DNA from 3 places in the Pedobacter sp. AW31-3R genome. Region 3 is predicted to be linked to each of the others. Evidence: riboswitches for the same ligand, from Rfam matches in the RefSeq annotation. Region 3 holds a riboswitch; each other region holds the start of a gene.
The links. A riboswitch is a leader RNA that binds a small molecule or an ion and turns the genes downstream of it on or off. The one in region 3 is predicted to bind S-adenosylmethionine.
Positions count from the first base shown of each region.

Region 1: linked by a shared signal. The riboswitch ahead of ACSBL2_RS18140 (O-acetylhomoserine aminocarboxypropyltransferase/cysteine synthase family protein) and the one ahead of ACSBL2_RS13575 (SusC/RagA family TonB-linked outer membrane protein) in region 3 are both predicted to bind S-adenosylmethionine.
Region 2: linked by a shared signal. The riboswitch ahead of ACSBL2_RS06920 (peroxiredoxin family protein) and the one ahead of ACSBL2_RS13575 (SusC/RagA family TonB-linked outer membrane protein) in region 3 are both predicted to bind S-adenosylmethionine.

Region 1 covers NZ_CP197475.1:4,414,424-4,420,167, reverse strand. The annotation lists gene ACSBL2_RS18150 (homoserine dehydrogenase) at 1-777, opposite strand, end outside; gene ACSBL2_RS18145 (homoserine O-acetyltransferase family protein) at 777-1,835, opposite strand; gene ACSBL2_RS18140 (O-acetylhomoserine aminocarboxypropyltransferase/cysteine synthase family protein) at 1,878-3,188, opposite strand; SAM riboswitch class I at 3,441-3,553, opposite strand; gene ACSBL2_RS18135 (trans-sulfuration enzyme family protein) at 3,718-4,836, opposite strand; gene ACSBL2_RS18130 (hypothetical protein) at 4,900-5,394, shown strand; gene ACSBL2_RS18125 (phytoene desaturase family protein) at 5,532-5,744, shown strand, end outside.
Region 2 covers NZ_CP197475.1:1,681,192-1,686,935, reverse strand. The annotation lists gene ACSBL2_RS06935 (cytochrome-c peroxidase) at 1-605, opposite strand, end outside; gene ACSBL2_RS06930 (YceI family protein) at 708-1,352, opposite strand; gene ACSBL2_RS06925 (peroxiredoxin family protein) at 1,392-2,711, opposite strand; gene ACSBL2_RS06920 (peroxiredoxin family protein) at 2,812-4,074, opposite strand; SAM riboswitch class I at 4,261-4,357, opposite strand; gene ACSBL2_RS06915 (cysteine desulfurase family protein) at 4,774-5,744, opposite strand, start outside.
Region 3 covers NZ_CP197475.1:3,301,982-3,307,725, reverse strand. The annotation lists gene ACSBL2_RS13580 (SusD/RagB family nutrient-binding outer membrane lipoprotein) at 1-564, opposite strand, end outside; gene ACSBL2_RS13575 (SusC/RagA family TonB-linked outer membrane protein) at 576-3,785, opposite strand; SAM riboswitch class I at 4,103-4,204, opposite strand; gene ACSBL2_RS13570 (RNA polymerase sigma factor) at 4,840-5,373, shown strand.

The sequences.
Region 1 (5,744 bases), 1.1 Mb from region 3:
GAACTTAGGCAACACATAAGTGACCACTTGTTTGGTGCTGATTTTTCTTGCGGTAGGCACTAATTTTATCTTGAAGTTCTTTTCCCTGGCATACCTGATATCGTGTTCAGACAGGTTCTGAATGCCCACATTCAGGATGTCAAGCGGATTGATAAACAATCCGTAAGCATGTGCCGTGGCAATAGCCAGTTTAAATTTGGGATCATAACCACCTACGTCCATAATCGGGTCTGTCTCTGCGAAACCAAGGTCCTGGGCCTGTTTCAGGGCTTCCCCATATGGCATATTCTCATTGAAGATTTTTGACAGGATATAGTTTGATGAGCCATTAAATATACCGCTGATGCCATGCAGCAATTCATTGTCGTAATACTCTTCCAGGTTTCTGATGATCGGAATACTTCCGCATACTGCACCTTCATACAGAAGGGATGTACCGTGTTCTTCCTGTAATTTTACCAGTTCCTCCAGGTGGTTGGCAATCATTTTTTTATTGGCCGATACCACATGTTTGCCACTTGTCAATGCACGTTTCGCAATTTCAAAGGCAGCATCTGCATCATCAATTAATTCAACGATGGTATTTATTTCCGGGTTATCCAGGATATCATTATGGTCTGTAGTGAATAGTTTAGCATCAAGGCTACGTTTTTTGGCCGGATTTTTTATTGCAATTTTTATGATCTCCAGGTTAAGGTCTTGACCTTTAATGATGTCATGTAAACCCTGGCCAACAACTCCAAAACCAAATATTCCAATTTTAAGTTTCTTACTCATTATGCTATTTTATGCAGTTTAATTATTTTTTTGTTCGTCGTGTCTTTTAAGAAATTGCCGATGATATTGGTCAGGATATTGGTTTCAATTAAAAAACCATCATGTCCGTAAGCAGATTTGATCGCATGGAATGAAGCACCCGGAATGTTGTTGCCCAGGTACTCCTGCTCGCTGATCGGGAACAGGAAGTCATTTTCAATCCCTATAACCAGGGTGTTGGCCTGGATTTCCGCAAGTGCATCGGTTACACTTTTCCTTCCCCTGCCCACATTATGGCTATCCATCGCCTTACTCAGGTACCAGTAACTGTAGGCATTAAAACGCTTGCACAATTTCTCTCCCTGGTAATTCTGATAAGAAGCTGCACGGAATGAACCTGTTTTGTCATTTACACTTTCTACCTGTGTAGCTCCATAGGCTTCATACGTTCTGTAAGAAAGCAAGGCAATGCTGCGTGCCACTTTTAATCCTTTTAAACCGCCATCCGGTTTTTGTGCATAAAAAGTACGGTCGCTGCTGATGGCCAGTCGCTGACTCTCATTGAATGCAATTCCCCATGGAGAGTGGACTGCATTGGTCGCCACGAGAATCAGGTTCTCCATTTTTTTAGGTTCGGCAATGGCCCATTCTACTGCTTGTTGTCCCCCTAGGGAACCACCGATCAGTACTTTGATCTTCTCTATCCCCAGATGCGAGGCCAGCAGCTGATGGACGCCAACGAAGTCCCTTATGGTGAATTCAGGAAAAGAAAGGTAATAAGGAAGACCTGTTACCGGATCCGTACTCAACGGATTTGTGGTTCCGTAATGAGAGCCAAGTACATTTGCACAGATGATAAAATGGTCTTCAGGATTAAATAATGACTTTGCACCAAATAAGCCTTCCCACCAGTCCAGTACATCTGCATTCGCCGTAAGTGCATGGCAAGCCCAGATGACATTGTCTTTTTTGGCATTCAGTTTTCCATAGGTATGGTAGGCAACCTGCAACCCACGTAGTTTTTTTCCGTTCTCCAGTTTAAAAATCTTCGTGTGTTGGTATGTGTGTGTAGATGACATTGTTGTTGTATGCTTATGCTGTGGTCTGCTTAATTGTATATTTTATAGGGATGCCTGAATTTTTCCAAAGGCCTGTTCTAAATCCGCAATGATATCATCAATATGTTCTATACCTACAGAAATACGTAACAATTGTGGGGTGACACCCGCGGCAAGTTGTTCTTCTTCATTCAGCTGCTGGTGCGTGGTGGCAGAAGGCTGAATAATTAGGGTTTTTGCATCACCAACATTGGCCAGGTGACTGATCAGTTCCAATGCATCAACAAATTGAATAGCGGCTTCTTTTCCTCCGTTAAGTTCAAAGGACAATACGGCACCAAACCCATTTTTCAGGTATTTTTTTGCATTGATATGGTAGGGGCTGCTTTCCAGTCCCGGATAATATACTTTGGCCACGGCCTCGTGGTTTTGCAGCCATGTGGCCAGTGTCAGGGCATTGTCCACATGGCGCTGCACCCTTAAGGATAAGGTTTCCAAACCCTGTAGCAGCAGGAAGGAATTGAAAGGCGCCAGTGCAGGCCCGAAATCACGCAAACCTTCTACCCTTGCACGGATAATGAACTGAATATTTCCAAAATCGCTGTTTAATCCGAATACATCATTGAATACCAGTCCATGGTAACCTTCTGAAGGTGTAGTAAACTGTTTAAATTTACCATTTCCCCAATTATAGGTTCCTCCGTCAACAATCACTCCGCCAATACTGGTACCATGTCCGCCAATCCATTTGGTAGCAGATTGTACCACCACATGTGCACCATGTTCCAGTGGTTTAAACAAGTATCCGGCAGCACCGAAAGTATTGTCTACGATTAAAGGAAGGTCGTGTTTTTGCGCAATCAATGCGATTTGCTCAAAATCAGGAATACTGAAAGAAGGGTTTCCTATAGTTTCCAGGTAAAGTGCCTTGGTGTTTTCGTCGATTTTTGATTCGATTTCCTGAAAATTGTCAGGATTGGCAAATCTAACTTCGATACCCAGACGTTTAAAGGCAACTTTAAACTGGTTGTAACTGCCTCCATATAAATGAGAAGAGGAAACGAAATTGTCCCCTGCTTCAAGGATATTGTTTAATGCAATAAACTGGGCTGCCTGTCCCGATGCCACGGCGAGTCCTGCAATTCCGCCTTCCAGTGCTGCCACACGTTTTTCAAAAACGTCTGTGGTAGGGTTCATGATTCGGGTATAGATATTTCCAAACTCTTTAAGGGCGAATAAATTTGCGCCGTGTTCAGAGTTTTTAAAGCCGTAAGAAGTCGTTTGGTAGATAGGTACGGCTCTGGATCCTGTTGTAGGGTCTATTTCCTGGCCGGCATGAAGTTGAAGGGTTTCGAATTTATAGTTAGCTGACATGATTTCTGTGTTAAATTTAAATTTGTTTGTGGGCTAGGGGAGTCCCGGCAGATATCCGCTGGATATGGCGTAAGGACATAGCGTACCTCTTCATAGAGGCCTTCCTGTTGAATTAAAGAGACAAGGGAAGATTTCTAAACTAGTCTATGCAACAGCACATATGCATCATTACACAGTGTTGCAGGGTATTGAAATTTAAATAAGGATGTCCGCTGTATGGCGATTGAATGCGTTTTCTTTTCATTTTGCTTTAATTTATCTTTCCAGAAAGCAATAGGCTAACTGGTCAGGAATTGGCACCTTCTCCTTTCGGGAGGGTTGCCAGTGGGTCAGGGAGCCTGTCTCTCGCCACTTCTTTATAAATCAAACCTTTTTTTGGAGGGTTGACTTGAATAGCTTTCGCTATGATGTTACAAATGTAGATTTATTATGTTAATCTTCAAAATTTTATTCTGAAAAATAGATAAATATTTGAAGATTAACATCATAATTGTTTTTACCGGTTGGTGCAGAGCAGCGGAATCAGTCTTTATTCGCCTAAAGCGTGCTCAAAATCGGCTATAATATCGTCGATATGCTCAAGTCCTACAGATATCCGAATTAAATTCTGTGGCGTTTTGGTGCCAGGGCCTTCCACGGAAGCGCGGTGTTCAATAAGGCTTTCCACCCCACCCAGACTGGTGGCCTGAGCAAACAGTTTTACCTTGTTCACTACTTTCTTTGCATTTTCAGCATCTCCCTTGATCAGTACAGATAACATGCCGCCAAATCCGCTCATTTGTTTCTTGGCAATTTCATGCTGCGGATGTGAAGGTAAGCCCGGATAATAAACGGCTTCAATTTTTGGATGCTTTTCAAGATAAGAAGCGAAAGCCATTCCGTTTTCATTGTGTCCCCTCATCCGGTAAGCCAAAGTTTTGATACTTCTCAACAGCAGAAAGCAGTCGAATGGAGAGGGAACAGCTCCGCCAACCTGTTGAATATTCCTGATTTTTTCCCAGAATTCATTCTGTGCGGCAGTAACCAGTACCCCGCCAAGAACATCACTGTGTCCGCCAATATATTTGGTGGAGGAATGCATCACAATATCTGCCCCATGTAAAATCGGACTTTGAAAACTTGGGGAAGCAAAAGTACTGTCACAGGCCAGGATGAGCTGATGTTGATGTGCAATTTCCGCCAGTGCCGCAATATCAGTAATCTTTAACAGGGGGTTGGATGGTGTTTCGACCCAGATCAGTACGGTATTGCTCTTTATATAGCTTTCCACTGATCCGGAATCTGTAAGGTCTATAAAATCTATACTGAGTGTGTCCTTAAAAATAGAAAGCAGCTGCTTTTTAAATCCCCAATACATATCATCAGGAGCAATGATGTGGCTGCCCGGAGCCAGGGCCTGAAAAATGGCCATGCCTGCGGTATTGCCGGAAGAAAATGCACAGGCATCGGCTCCTTTATCCAGTTCCGTGAGTACTTTTTCCAATGCAGAGCGATTGGGATTGCTGACACGGCTGTACATATGTCCGCCAGGATAACCGCCATTTTCATCCCTGAAGAAGGTTGTAGATAAACTTATTGGCTGGGTGACATCGCCTGTGGCACTGTGTGTTAAATTTCCAGCGTGTATAGCAATTGTTTCTGTATGCATAGAATTTAAGTTTTTTATTTTTTTGGCAGGATTTATGTAAGTTGATTCGAAAAATACAAGTATATGAAAAGAATATTAGTTATAGCTGCCATTTTATGTAGTTCATTAATGGTGTTACAAAGCTGCTCTTCTACCAAAAGCAGTTCTGGATCAACAAGTTTAAGAAGGGGTGCGGTTACAGGGAACTGGGTTTTAAATGATATTACCTTTGAAGGTTTACCGGCATCCAGTGTAAAATCTCTTTTTGACGAAGCTTCCTACAAATGTTTCATTGGAAGTACATGGAATTTAACCAACAGTGGCAACGGAACATACATGTTGCCTGGAACAGCGGAATGCCCTGCAAGAACGCAGAATATCTTCTGGTCTGTAAGTACTGCTGATGAAACCTTCCAGTTTAAGAAATTATATGAAGGTGACAAAGCTAAAAATGTAAGTGAAGGGTACAGGATTATTCTTTCTGCAGCAACCGGCGATAACCTGGTATTGAAGTCACCTGTAGAATATGGCAGCTCGCCTGCATATATCGTTTTGAACTTTTCTAAAGCAGCAAAATAGAAAAATACACACAGATTTTATAAGGCCAGCTGATCAGCTGGCTTTTTTTATGCCAATTCTGGTATAAAATGACTATTTTAATGACCTTCATCATATTTTGTCCGATGAATTTATTTATGGTGGAAAGATTCTGATTTATGGCAAAAATTTCAATTATTGGTAGTGGTTTTTCTGGACTGGCAGCGTCATGTTTTATGGCGAAGGCAGGGCATGAGGTAAATGTGCTGGAAAAGAATGAAAGTATTGGGGGCCGGGCAAGGATGTATAAAGCCAATGGTTTTACTTTTGACATGGGGCCCAGTTGGTACTGGATGCCGGATATTTTTGAAAATTTTTTCTCGCAGTTCGGA
Region 2 (5,744 bases), 1.6 Mb from region 3:
TGGCAGTTGTTACAATTGGCTTTCCCGATAAACAGTAACCTTCCCCGTTTTGCATTTTCAGAAATGGCTGCATCGTCACCATTAATATAACGGTCGTACGGACTATTGGCCGTTTCCAGCGTTCTTTCATAAGCAGCGATGGCCTGCAGCAAATTCTTCTGGTTGGGTGCTGCATTGAAAATCTGCTGAAATAAAACGGCGTAAGTTTTATCATTCTGCAGCCTTTCCAGTGCCTCGGCAATGGGCAGGTTCATTTCTATAGGATTAATGATTGGCTGTAAGGCCTGGTCTTCCAGGGAAGAAGCGCGGCCATCCCAGAAAAGATTCGGCCGGCCGGAAAGATTGGTGACCGAAGGAGAATTTCTCAATCCTTTTGCACCGCCTACACCAATGCTGACTACCGCGGTATCGGCAAATGCAAATTCTGGCTTATGGCAGGAAGCACAGCTGATAGACTTATCTTTTGATAATATAGGATCAAAAAACAACTTCTCTCCCAGCCGTTCTTTACTGTTGATCAATTCGGGGTCATCCGCACCAAAACCGGCGATAATGAATACCAGACTGGTCATCACCACAAAAATCATGAGTTTGGTTCTTTTCATTGTATTTTCTTCTGTAAGGTCAAAAAATGTAAATGCTATCCGGTGTATTAAGGACCGGGCAGAAGATGTCCTGCCCGGTATCCAACCAAATAAAACCAACACTTACTTATTTGCCACAAGCTGAATGTTGAGTTCAAAGTCATCTGCGATAGTCTTATCACCCAGGTTCTCAAAAAAACTTTTAGACCTGAATTTGATGTCATACTTCGTCCTGTCCACCACAATCTTCGCATTGGCCGACAGTTTATTGTTACTTACCGTTACACTGGCTGGGAAACTCACTTCATTGGTGATTCCCTTTATGGTAAGATTCCCTTTAATCAGGTAGGCTCCAGCCCCTTTGGTAACTGCAGAGGTAATCACGAACCTGGCTGTTCCGAATTTCTCTACAGCAAAGAAATCGTCACTTTTGAGGTGTCCCAGCAATTTGCCATTGGCTTCCTTATCTTCAATATCTGTCACTGTAATCGACTTGGTATCCAGGTCAAAGCTGCCACCTTTTAATACATTGTTTTCGACAGTCAGTGCCCCCGCGCTTACATTAATCGTTCCGGCATGTTCTCCGGTAACTTTTTTAGCCAGCCAGGTCAGCTTGCTATGGGTGGCATCCACTTTAAAAGACTCCGCTTTGGAGGCTGCCTGTTCCCAATAAGCCTGTTGCTGCTGCGGAACCAGCGAATGGACAATCGTAAAAGAAGAAAGAACAAAAACGGTTGCTGCTGCAGCCAGGGTGGTAATTTGTTTCATGTGATTAGAATTAGTAGGTATGTTTAAATCGTTTAGGTATTATTTTCCTGTCACCGGGGCATTGGCAGCGCTCACAGAAGGTATCGGCTCAGCAATCAGTTCATCCAGTACCTTGTTGAACTTTTTCTCATAGTCGGCATAGTACTGCCCGGTAACCGTACCGGTATATCCGGTATAAATTTCCCTGACTTCTCCTTTGCGGTCGATAATGATCGTTGTGGGATAAGCAATGAATTTATTTAAGGCCGGTAACTTGTCTGCCACCAGACGCTTGTCAGCCAGTCCCCCGAACAAGATATCATACTTGATATTGTACTTATCGCGCAGTTTACCCAGGGTATATTTGCCATATTCAAGATCATCCTTTTGTTCAAAACCGATAGCGATGGCCTCTACCCCACGGTCTTTATTTTTATTGAACCATGGCGACAGGAAGATGGTCTGATCAGTGCAGTTCGGGCACCAGGTACCTACCAGCTCTACAATCACGACTTTCCCTTTGTACTTCTCATCTGTTAAGGAAACAGGCTTTCCATCCAGGTCGGGAAAAGTAAAAGCCAGCTTCTTCAATCCTGGTTTCAGGGAAGTGAGTGTATAGGGATCCGGCAATTCCGCTTTCCCGTCTTTCACGCCGGTAAATTTCAGATTGTCATAGATCCCCTGACTAATTTCACCGGATAATGTTCCGTCTTCATTGATGGTTCCCCTGTAGATTTTCGGACTTGGCCCGCTAAATCCGGAGAGGACAAACTGATTGCCCTGTACTGTTCCTTCCAGTTCGCGGCTATCGCCGGTCACCTGCATGATGACACCGGTCAGTTTGTTGCCTACCTGTTTCAGTATCGCTACCTTATTCGGCACCGCTTCTTTAGAGAAACCTTTGAACTCCCATTTTCCGCTCAGGTTCGCTGCAGGTGCGATATCTTTACCCGGCTCTACGAAACGGTAAGATTTCCCCTGCTCTGCTGTGAAAGGCAAGGCATTTCCCCGAAGTCCCGGAACCAGGCTCCTGTATTCACCACTGATCTTACCATCACTTTCAATCTTTGCCACCAGCGCAGCATCATAGGTATTCATCTTGATGAAAAGTGAATCCTTACCCAGGTACTGGATATGGAAATCATCTCTCCTGGTTCCATTGAGCAGCGTAAACGTGGCATGTTCTGCATCTTTACCTTTCAGCTCAAAATTAAAAGGCACTTCGCTTTCACTTACTTTGAAAACACCCCGCCAGATGCCTTCCTTAATAAATTTCCTGTTTCCCTTCGGATCATCCGGGTGCTTGCTGAAGGCCAGTGAAGAGGAAGAAATAAGCGTAGCAAGGGCCAGCACCTGTATTTTATACACATGATTTTTCATATCAAAAAGAGATTAAGCGTGTAGGTCAACCAACCGGTTAAACCTTTAAATGGGTTAAAATAGACTGTAAATATTTGTTAAAACAGAACTTAAATATTCCTTATTTTCCGTTGACCGTTCTGGCAGAAGCCAGTTCCGGCACCGGTTCAGCAATCAGTTCATCCAGTACCTTATTGAATTTCTTCTCATACTCTTCAAAATATTTACCGGTGACTGTTCCGGTATATCCGGTATAAATTTCCCTCACCTCACCTTTCCTGTCAATAATGATCGTTGTGGGAAAAGCAACAAACTTATTCAGTGCCGGCAGTTTTTCAGCAACTATTTTTTTATCGGCAATCCCGCCGAAAAGAACATCATAGGTAATTCCATATTTCTTTTTCAGCACGCCCAGTGTATATTTTGCATACTCCAGATCATCTTTTTGCTCAAAGCCAATAGCGATGGCTTCCACCCCACGCTTCTGGTTCTTCTTGAACCATGGGGCAAGGAAAACGGTCTGATCGGTACAGTTCGGACACCAGGTACCGATCGTCTCTATAATCACCACTTTACCTTTATACTTGTCATCACTCAGGGAGACTTTTTTTCCATTCAAATCCGGAAAAGTAAAGTCCAGTTTTTTGTATCCTTCTTTCAGGAAAGTCAGTTTGTAGGGATCCGGCAGTTCAGCTTTCTCATTGCGTTGTCCGTCGAACTTCAGGTTCTTATAGATTCCAAATCCCTGTTCTCCGGAGATACTGTTGTCATCATTGATCTTACCCCTGACAATAAAAGGACTGGGACCGGTAAATCCCGACAATTCAAACTCATCGCCCTGTACTGTTCCTTCCAGCTCCCGCGTATCGCCTACTACGGTCATAATTACTCCGGTCAGTTTATTGCCGGTCTGTTTCAGTAAAGCAATAGAGGCTGGCACCGCTTCCTTGGTATAGGTTTTAATCTCCCATTTACCGGAAATATCATGGCTGGGTGCCACCTCCTTTCCAGGGGCTACAAACCGGTAATTTTTACCGTATTCTGCGACAAAAGGCAAAGAATTGCCCCTGAATCCAGGAACCAGACTCCGGTATTCCCCGGTCAGTGTACCATTATCTTCCAGTTTTGCCACAAGTGCAGCATCATAGGTATTCATCTTCACATAGATAGAATCCTCCCCAAGACGCTCCACATGAAAATCGTCACGCCTCGACCCGTTGATCAGTGTCAACACGGCTGTTTTCGGATCCTTGCCCTTAAATTCAAAATTAAACGGAACTTTCGATTCACTTACACTAAACACACCACGCCATATTCCTTCCTTCGGAAAAGGCTTTGAATCTTTTGCGGATACCGTTCCCCCCAGTAGGACTACTGAGGTCATCAGGCACGCAATTTTCGAGGAAATTGTAGTTTTCATCATCATCGTTATTAATTTAAACACTATATTTTAATAGTTTTTAATAACAAGTTTTCCTGTCCAGGCCGATCCAGCACAATACCCTCCGGCAAATACCGGTTGAGCCTATACATGGATTCACATGAAACGAAGTGTAACCTGTTATGGGTTAATTTATAATCTGTTTCCAGATCAGTTTGAGCACTTTTTCCTACGGAAAGTTGCTAGAAGTTCAACGAGACTGACTCTCCCTTCTTCTGTATAAATCAACTAATTAATGGTGGTGATTAATTAGAGTAAAAACCTAACTAGTGGTGGTGATTAGTTAGGCGCCTTCCTGATACCCCGGCAACTTATTTGACCAGAATACATGACCACCATAATACTCTATCAAAATGCCCCGGGGTACCAGGATTTTAAATAAGAATATTTGAAAGAATAACCTTTTTAGGAGGAAGCCATGATTTTGGTTTAGGAGCAACAACAACAACGCATGACTTTATCTGAGTAAGATTTCAGAAAGCTTTCAGGAAGTTGTATGATGGATATCATAATGAGAGTTTTAGTTTTTTGTCAATTATTTTTTATAAATATAAGAAGGATAAATCACTTCTGCAATTAATACTACTAATTTAGTAGTATTAATTGTTATACCTATGTATATCAAGGTATTAAAATATGATTCTAGCAGACTGCACGCATTTCAGTGAGTGTTTCATGCACATACAGATTGGCCAGCTGGTTCACTGCCTCATCAATTTCTGCTTCAGTATTGTACCTGCTGAAAGAGAAACGGATGGTGGTGCGTCCCTGCTGGTCTCCAAGAGCCTTTAACACATGCGAACCGGATCCACTGGTGCAGGCGCTGCCGCCTGACACACAGATATCGAGCTGGTCGAGATAAGATATGGGTGAAAGTCCGTTTGCCTGATCGGGCAATGAAACGCTCAGCACCGTTTTCAAACTGTTGTGCTCTGCTGAATTTCCGTTGAATCTGATTCCCGGAATCCTGTAAAATAAATCCTTTATCATTTTCTGTTTAAGATGGGTGATATGTTGATGGTAAACCCCGGCATTGGCATAACTTAGCTCAAGGGCTTTTGCCAGTCCTACAATCCCGGAGACATTTTCTGTACCGCTCCTTTGTCCTCGTTCCTGGGCACCTCCATTAATTAAAGGGGTAATCTGACTGGCCGCGCTGCTGTAAAGGAAACCTACTCCCTTTGGGCCATGGAACTTATGTGCAGAACCAACCAGGAAATCTGCCTGCAATTGTTGGGTATCATAACGGTATTGTCCCATGGTTTGTACCGTATCGGTGTGAAATATAGCGTCGTACCTACAACAGACTTCAGCAATAGATTCAATTTCGTTAAGGTTCCCAATTTCATTGTTTCCATGCATGATGGATACCAATGCCCTGTCCCCGGTAGAAAGCAATTGTTCCAGTTCCCGGATAGACAAGTTTCCTTTATGGTCATGACTCAGGTAGACCAACTCGATCTCCCCTGTACGTTTCAGGGATTCCAGGGTATGTAATACGGCATGGTGTTCTAAAGGAGTAGTAATGGCAAGGCGAATCCCATTAGACCGGATAGCGGAAATGATCGCCGTATTGTCAGCTTCCGTACCACCGGAAGTGAAAATAATCTGTG
Region 3 (5,744 bases):
GATATCGCCTGCAATCGTTTTTCCTGCAGGATCCAATGCTGTTTTCGCCGCCTTCAGATCATCAAGCAATCCATAATATACATCCTTCTGTTTATCATAGGCTGGTGTAATAAATTGTTTCAGCTTTCCGGCTTCATTATAAGGCACATCGCCATAAGCATCTGTAAGCAACAGGAACACCCATGATCTCAGCGTTAAAGCCACTCCCCTGTAATTGGAGTTGTCGGTGCTCGTCCCAATTTCAATAATCTTGTTAAAACCGGTGATACTTTGTGAATAACCAGTAGACCACAAGGCCGTGAAACTGCTGTTGGAGAACACGAAACGGTCCTCTTCCGTATATTGCACTTTTGCCCAGTGCTGTGCGAACAGCAGGCTGGAATTCATATTATTGGTTGTTCCCCAATAGGTATCTGCAGTATTTTTGATCGCACCGGTTAACAGGTAATCCGGTTGTGCATTTTCAGTTGCATTGGGATTGATATTAATCTCATCCAGCTCTTTGCTGCAGGAAGCAAGGAAAAGGGCAAATGCAGCAAATATATAGAGTCTATTCTTTTTCATGACAGGTTGTATTAAAATTTGATATTCAGGTTGACACCGTAGGTGCGTGTAGTTGGATTAGACAGACTTTCCAATCCCTGGCCATTACCGGTATTGAAGGCAACTTCCGGATCAATATCTGTAGTGTTGCGGTGGAGAATCGCAAGATTGCGCCCTACGAGTGCGACAGATACGCCCTGAAGGCTTAAGGAATGAACCAGTTTAGACGGAAGGTTATAAGTCAGTTTTACCTCACGCAATTTGACATAGGAAGCATCAAAAATATTTGCTTCATCAATTGTGCGGAATGACTTATAATATTGCTGTGCAGGAAGTATTTTTTCATTGCGCTTTCCATCGGCGGTCACCCCATTGAAAATAATTCCATCGTCATACACGGTTACCCCCTCAGGAGCGGCTGTACCTGTTTCCAGTTTCACTGTTCCGTTGGCTTTCAGGTTACCCGGATAGTAATAAGAAATTCCCCCATATTCTGCCGCTCTGCCCGGAAGTGTCGACGCCAGAACCCCTGTATAGGTTCCTGTAGCATAGGTGCCGTTGTAAATAGAGCCGCCAAAACTTGCGTCAACCAACACGCCAAGGCTCCATCCTTTATAACTGAAGGTATTTGAAATCCCACCAATCCAGTCGGGCGTATATTTACCCAGCACTTTTTTAGTCGGATCAGTTTGTGGTGCCCCAGTGGCATTCACCACAATCTCACCATTGCTGTTTCTCAGGTAAGCATTACCGAAAAGCGTACCATAAGGTTGCCCTACGGCAGCAATCACCTGTGCAGAACTTGTAGCCACCACATAATTTTGTAACAAACCTTCTTTATCCAGTTCAATCACCTTACTCCTGTTCGCTGCATAATTCAGATCAATATCCCATTTGAAGGCAGACCTAACTGGGGTTACACCCAACTGGATTTCAATTCCTTTATTATTGATCTTACCTGCATTCATTAATTTCGAGCGGAAACCAGTACTCTGACTCACATCAACGCTCAGGATCTGGTCGTAACTGTTCGTATTGTATAAACTCACATCAAGGCGTAATCTTTTATCTAATAATACAGCCTCTGCACCAATCTCAGAAGACGTAGTGGTTTCCGGCTTAAGATCAGGATTCAAATCAGTTGCTGAAGGGGTAAGCTGTGGGTTGGTACCAAATGGCGCACCGAACACATAGGTATTTTGCAAACGGTACGGATCTGCATCTTTACCCACCTTCGACCAGCCGCCACGGATTTTTGCATAATCAAGGAAATTACTCTTGATATCAAAAGCTTCAGTCAGCACCAGACTTCCATTAAAGGAAGGATAAAAATATGACCTGTTTTTCGCGGGTAAAGTTGAAGACCAGTCGTTACGGGCAGTAACATTCACGAACAGGTAGTTTCTGAAACCAACTTGTCCTGATGCGTATCCACTATACGATTTCAGGTCGCTGTAAATATTGGATGAAGTAAGCGGGTCTCTGGAATTATTTAAAGTATACAAACCGGCGATGGCCAGTCTTGGGGCGCTCTGGTCATTCTGCTCAATATACCGCGAACGGATATTGCTACCAATCAGGGCTTCAAAGCTGAAATCCGAATTGAATTGTTTGGTATAATTTAAAGTCGCATCGGTATTGTTTTCATTTACGGTAAATGCACTTTCTGTATACGAACCGAATGGCGTACCATTAGTCCCGTAGGCGATCCTGATTTTACGGCGGTCATTGTAATAATCTGTTCCCGAGCGGAAGTTAAAATTCAGTCCTTCAATAATCTTATAATTTAATCCCACACTACCAATCAGCCTGTTCCTGTTTTGAGATACGGTATTTTCATAGGCTACCCAATAAGGATTACTATAATAACTGTTATTCCAGTTAAAGGTATTGCCATTCTCATCTTTATAATCCTTCAGACGGTTGATATCCACCTGTCTTCCGAACCAGGCAAACTGCAGCATGGTACTGGTCGACCTTGATCCGCCTGTTCCCGGCAGATTATCGGATGAAAGCTTACTGTAATTCGCATTTGCAGTAATGGTCAGCTTAGGGGTTAACCTCAGGGTCGTGTTTAAAGCAAAAGAGTTCTTCCCCTGACCAGAGTTCGGTACAATACCCACCTGTTTCAGGTTATTATAAGACAAGCGGTAATCGATCTTTCCGCTGGCATCAGCAATAGAAATCCCATTTGTCAATGCATAGCCTGTCTGGAAGAAATCCCGCACGTTATCAGGATGCGCGACAAAAGGAACAGCCTCTCCATTAGAATAAAACTGGGGGATCAAACGGCCATCCAGTTTAGGGCCCCAGCTTTCATCCACCCCATCGTTTATTCCTGCACCTTTACCATCTACATAACTGAACTTTCCTTCAGAACCTTGTCCGAATGCATTTTGGTATTCCGGAAGGGTCAGCAAACTTTCCATCACTGCGTTAGAATTGAAATTAATTCCCAGGCCTTGCTGAGATTTGCCCGATTTCGTCTTGATCAGGATTACCCCTGCTGCTGCCCTGGAACCATAAAGTGCTGCGGCATTGGGGCCTTTAAGTACACTCATCGACTCAATATCATTGGGATTGATATCTGAAATGGTATTGGCATAATCCCTTGCACCGGCTGAATTCAGCTGCGAGTTATCCACCGGAATTCCATCTACCACAAAAAGAGGCTGGTTATTTCCGGAAATGGAAGTTTCGCCACGGATCACGATCCTGGAAGATCCCATATCTCCCTGGCTATTGGTTACCCTCACACCAGCAATCTTTCCGGCAAGGGCATTCACCAGATTCGTTTCCTTAGCTTCTGTCAGGTTATCACCTTTGAGTTCCTGAACGGCATATCCCAGTGACTTCTTTTGCCTGGAAATGCCAAGTGCCGTGACCACAACTTCATTCAGCGCATTTTCATTTTCTTTAAGAATGATATTTAGATTTCCGGCATTCTTATCCACTACGATCTCCGTTGAAGAAAACCCGATAAAGGAAAGTACAAGTGTACTTTTACCCGTTAATGAGATAGAAAACTTTCCGTTTGCATCGGTCGTTACGACCTGTTTCGTTCCTTTTACGAGGATCGAGACACCAGGTAAAGTTTCCCCTGTTGAAGATTTCACGGCGCCTGATGCAACGATCTGCTGTGCCTGTGAAAATTGTGAAAGCAGCAGCAATAACAATATTACTGTCAGCCTGATTTTGTTGAACATGATGATCTTATTTAGGTAATAGTTAATGAGTGCCATAAAAAACAGGGCATAGTATTCCCATTCGCTACGGGAGCGATTTTTTATAGCTTTTAGTAAATTTTACAGATTGGGCAGCGATAGCCCTTCGTTATAGAGCTGTCAGCAACAACAGGTCTCCAAACACATGGGAAGAGTTTGATGATCAGGAATGATTACCAGCGCGTCGAAATTTAATTTGTAAGTTTTTTTCATTGGTCTTTTTATTAAAGTTCAAATACTACTTGTCAATTATTTTTGGTTCAGCCTAAAAAAAAACACCCCTGTAAATCAGAAGTGCCTGCATATCATAAACATTAATGTTATAGCATTCAACTGACTTAACTACCCCGGTAAACCGGGAAGGAATTAGCACCATTTCCCTGAGGACGGTTGCTAAGGTTTCGCAGGGCCATTCCCTCCACCTTTCTTGATAAGTATTCTATTAATGGCACAAAGATACTATTTAAAACTATAATTCCTATGTTTTTAGTAGTATTAATTATATATTTCAACAATCCAAAGTAATTGGTTGATTTTTAGGTCATTTGTCTTCAAATTATCAATAATGCAATTGAATCTCTTTTTTGCTCTTTATCATATTTCATTGATTTACTGCTGTAATATACTTCCCGACAACTATTTCATTTGAGTCGTCCATTAGGATACACTGAGAAACATCCAGAGGAAATCACATGACAAGAGGATTATTACACATAGCGGAGAATACGATAATTTGGTATAACCATAAAATAAGATACATAAACTACCGGCACAGTTATTCTTAAGCATAAAATATAACTGTTTAAAAAGAACCTATTCTGACATTTGCCACAATAATTTGATGAGCTGTGCATTTTACAGTACTCAGCATTAGAAATATTCAAGATTGGAGTACAAATATGCGCTTATAAAAATCCGGCCAAATCTTGGCCTTTATGCCTTTAACTCCAAGAAATAATTTAATTGGCATAGAAAACTTAAAATTTTCAGCATTTTATTCTTCTTTTGATTAGAATGGTCATACTGGCATATCAGTTGTATAATTTAATGTGAAAAACATATACATCTACCTATGAACAACATATCATTTAATTCACAAATCTGCGGACTTCGCCCCCAACTCAACCAATTTGCCTTTAAATTTACCCAGAATGCGGATGATGCCGATGATCTTGTACAAGAAACCTTGATCAAGGCGTTGCGTTATGTACAGCTTTATAAAGAAGGAACCAATTTAAAAGGCTGGATGTTCACGATAATGAAAAATACATTTATCAATGATTACCGTAGTATGGTCAGAAAACGTCTTGTGGTAACTACTGCAGAAGACCTGACATCAGTACAGCTTTCCTGCAGTGCATCAAGTAATCAGGGAGAAGGAAAGTTTGTCAGAAAGGACATTGAAAATGCGATGGGTACCCTGACGGCTGAATACTATATTCCGTTTACGAAATACTTTGAGGGCTTTAAGTATCATGAGATTGCCGATGAGTTGCAAATACCAATTGGCACTGTCAAAACCAGGATCCATGTTGCCCGTAAAATTCTTAAAGCCAAATTAAAAATGTACAGCGACAATTTTGGGAAAGACCAGTATGCAGATTAAAACGTGATCAAACACTGTGTAGGTAATCAAATTATATTTAAAATAATAGCGTAAAGCTTATCACATAAAGTCAGCTGATGAATTGAATAAAGACCATTTCTTTGTTCAACTCATTAGCTGATTTGGTATACAGTAAATTGAATATCCACTCCTATTCCTGCAATTTATTCAGGAGAAACTAAAAAAGAAATTTGAAACCAAAATGCTGGTCCGGCTGTTTTAAAAACCGACATGATCATTATTGGGTCAAAACAATAATTTACCTTAATTTAACCGGATAAGATTGGATCAATGGTAAGGTGAATTTCTGGTAAAAGACCTGTGATCTTTTTTAATAATACTATAAACTTCATAAAAACACTTCTCCTCCA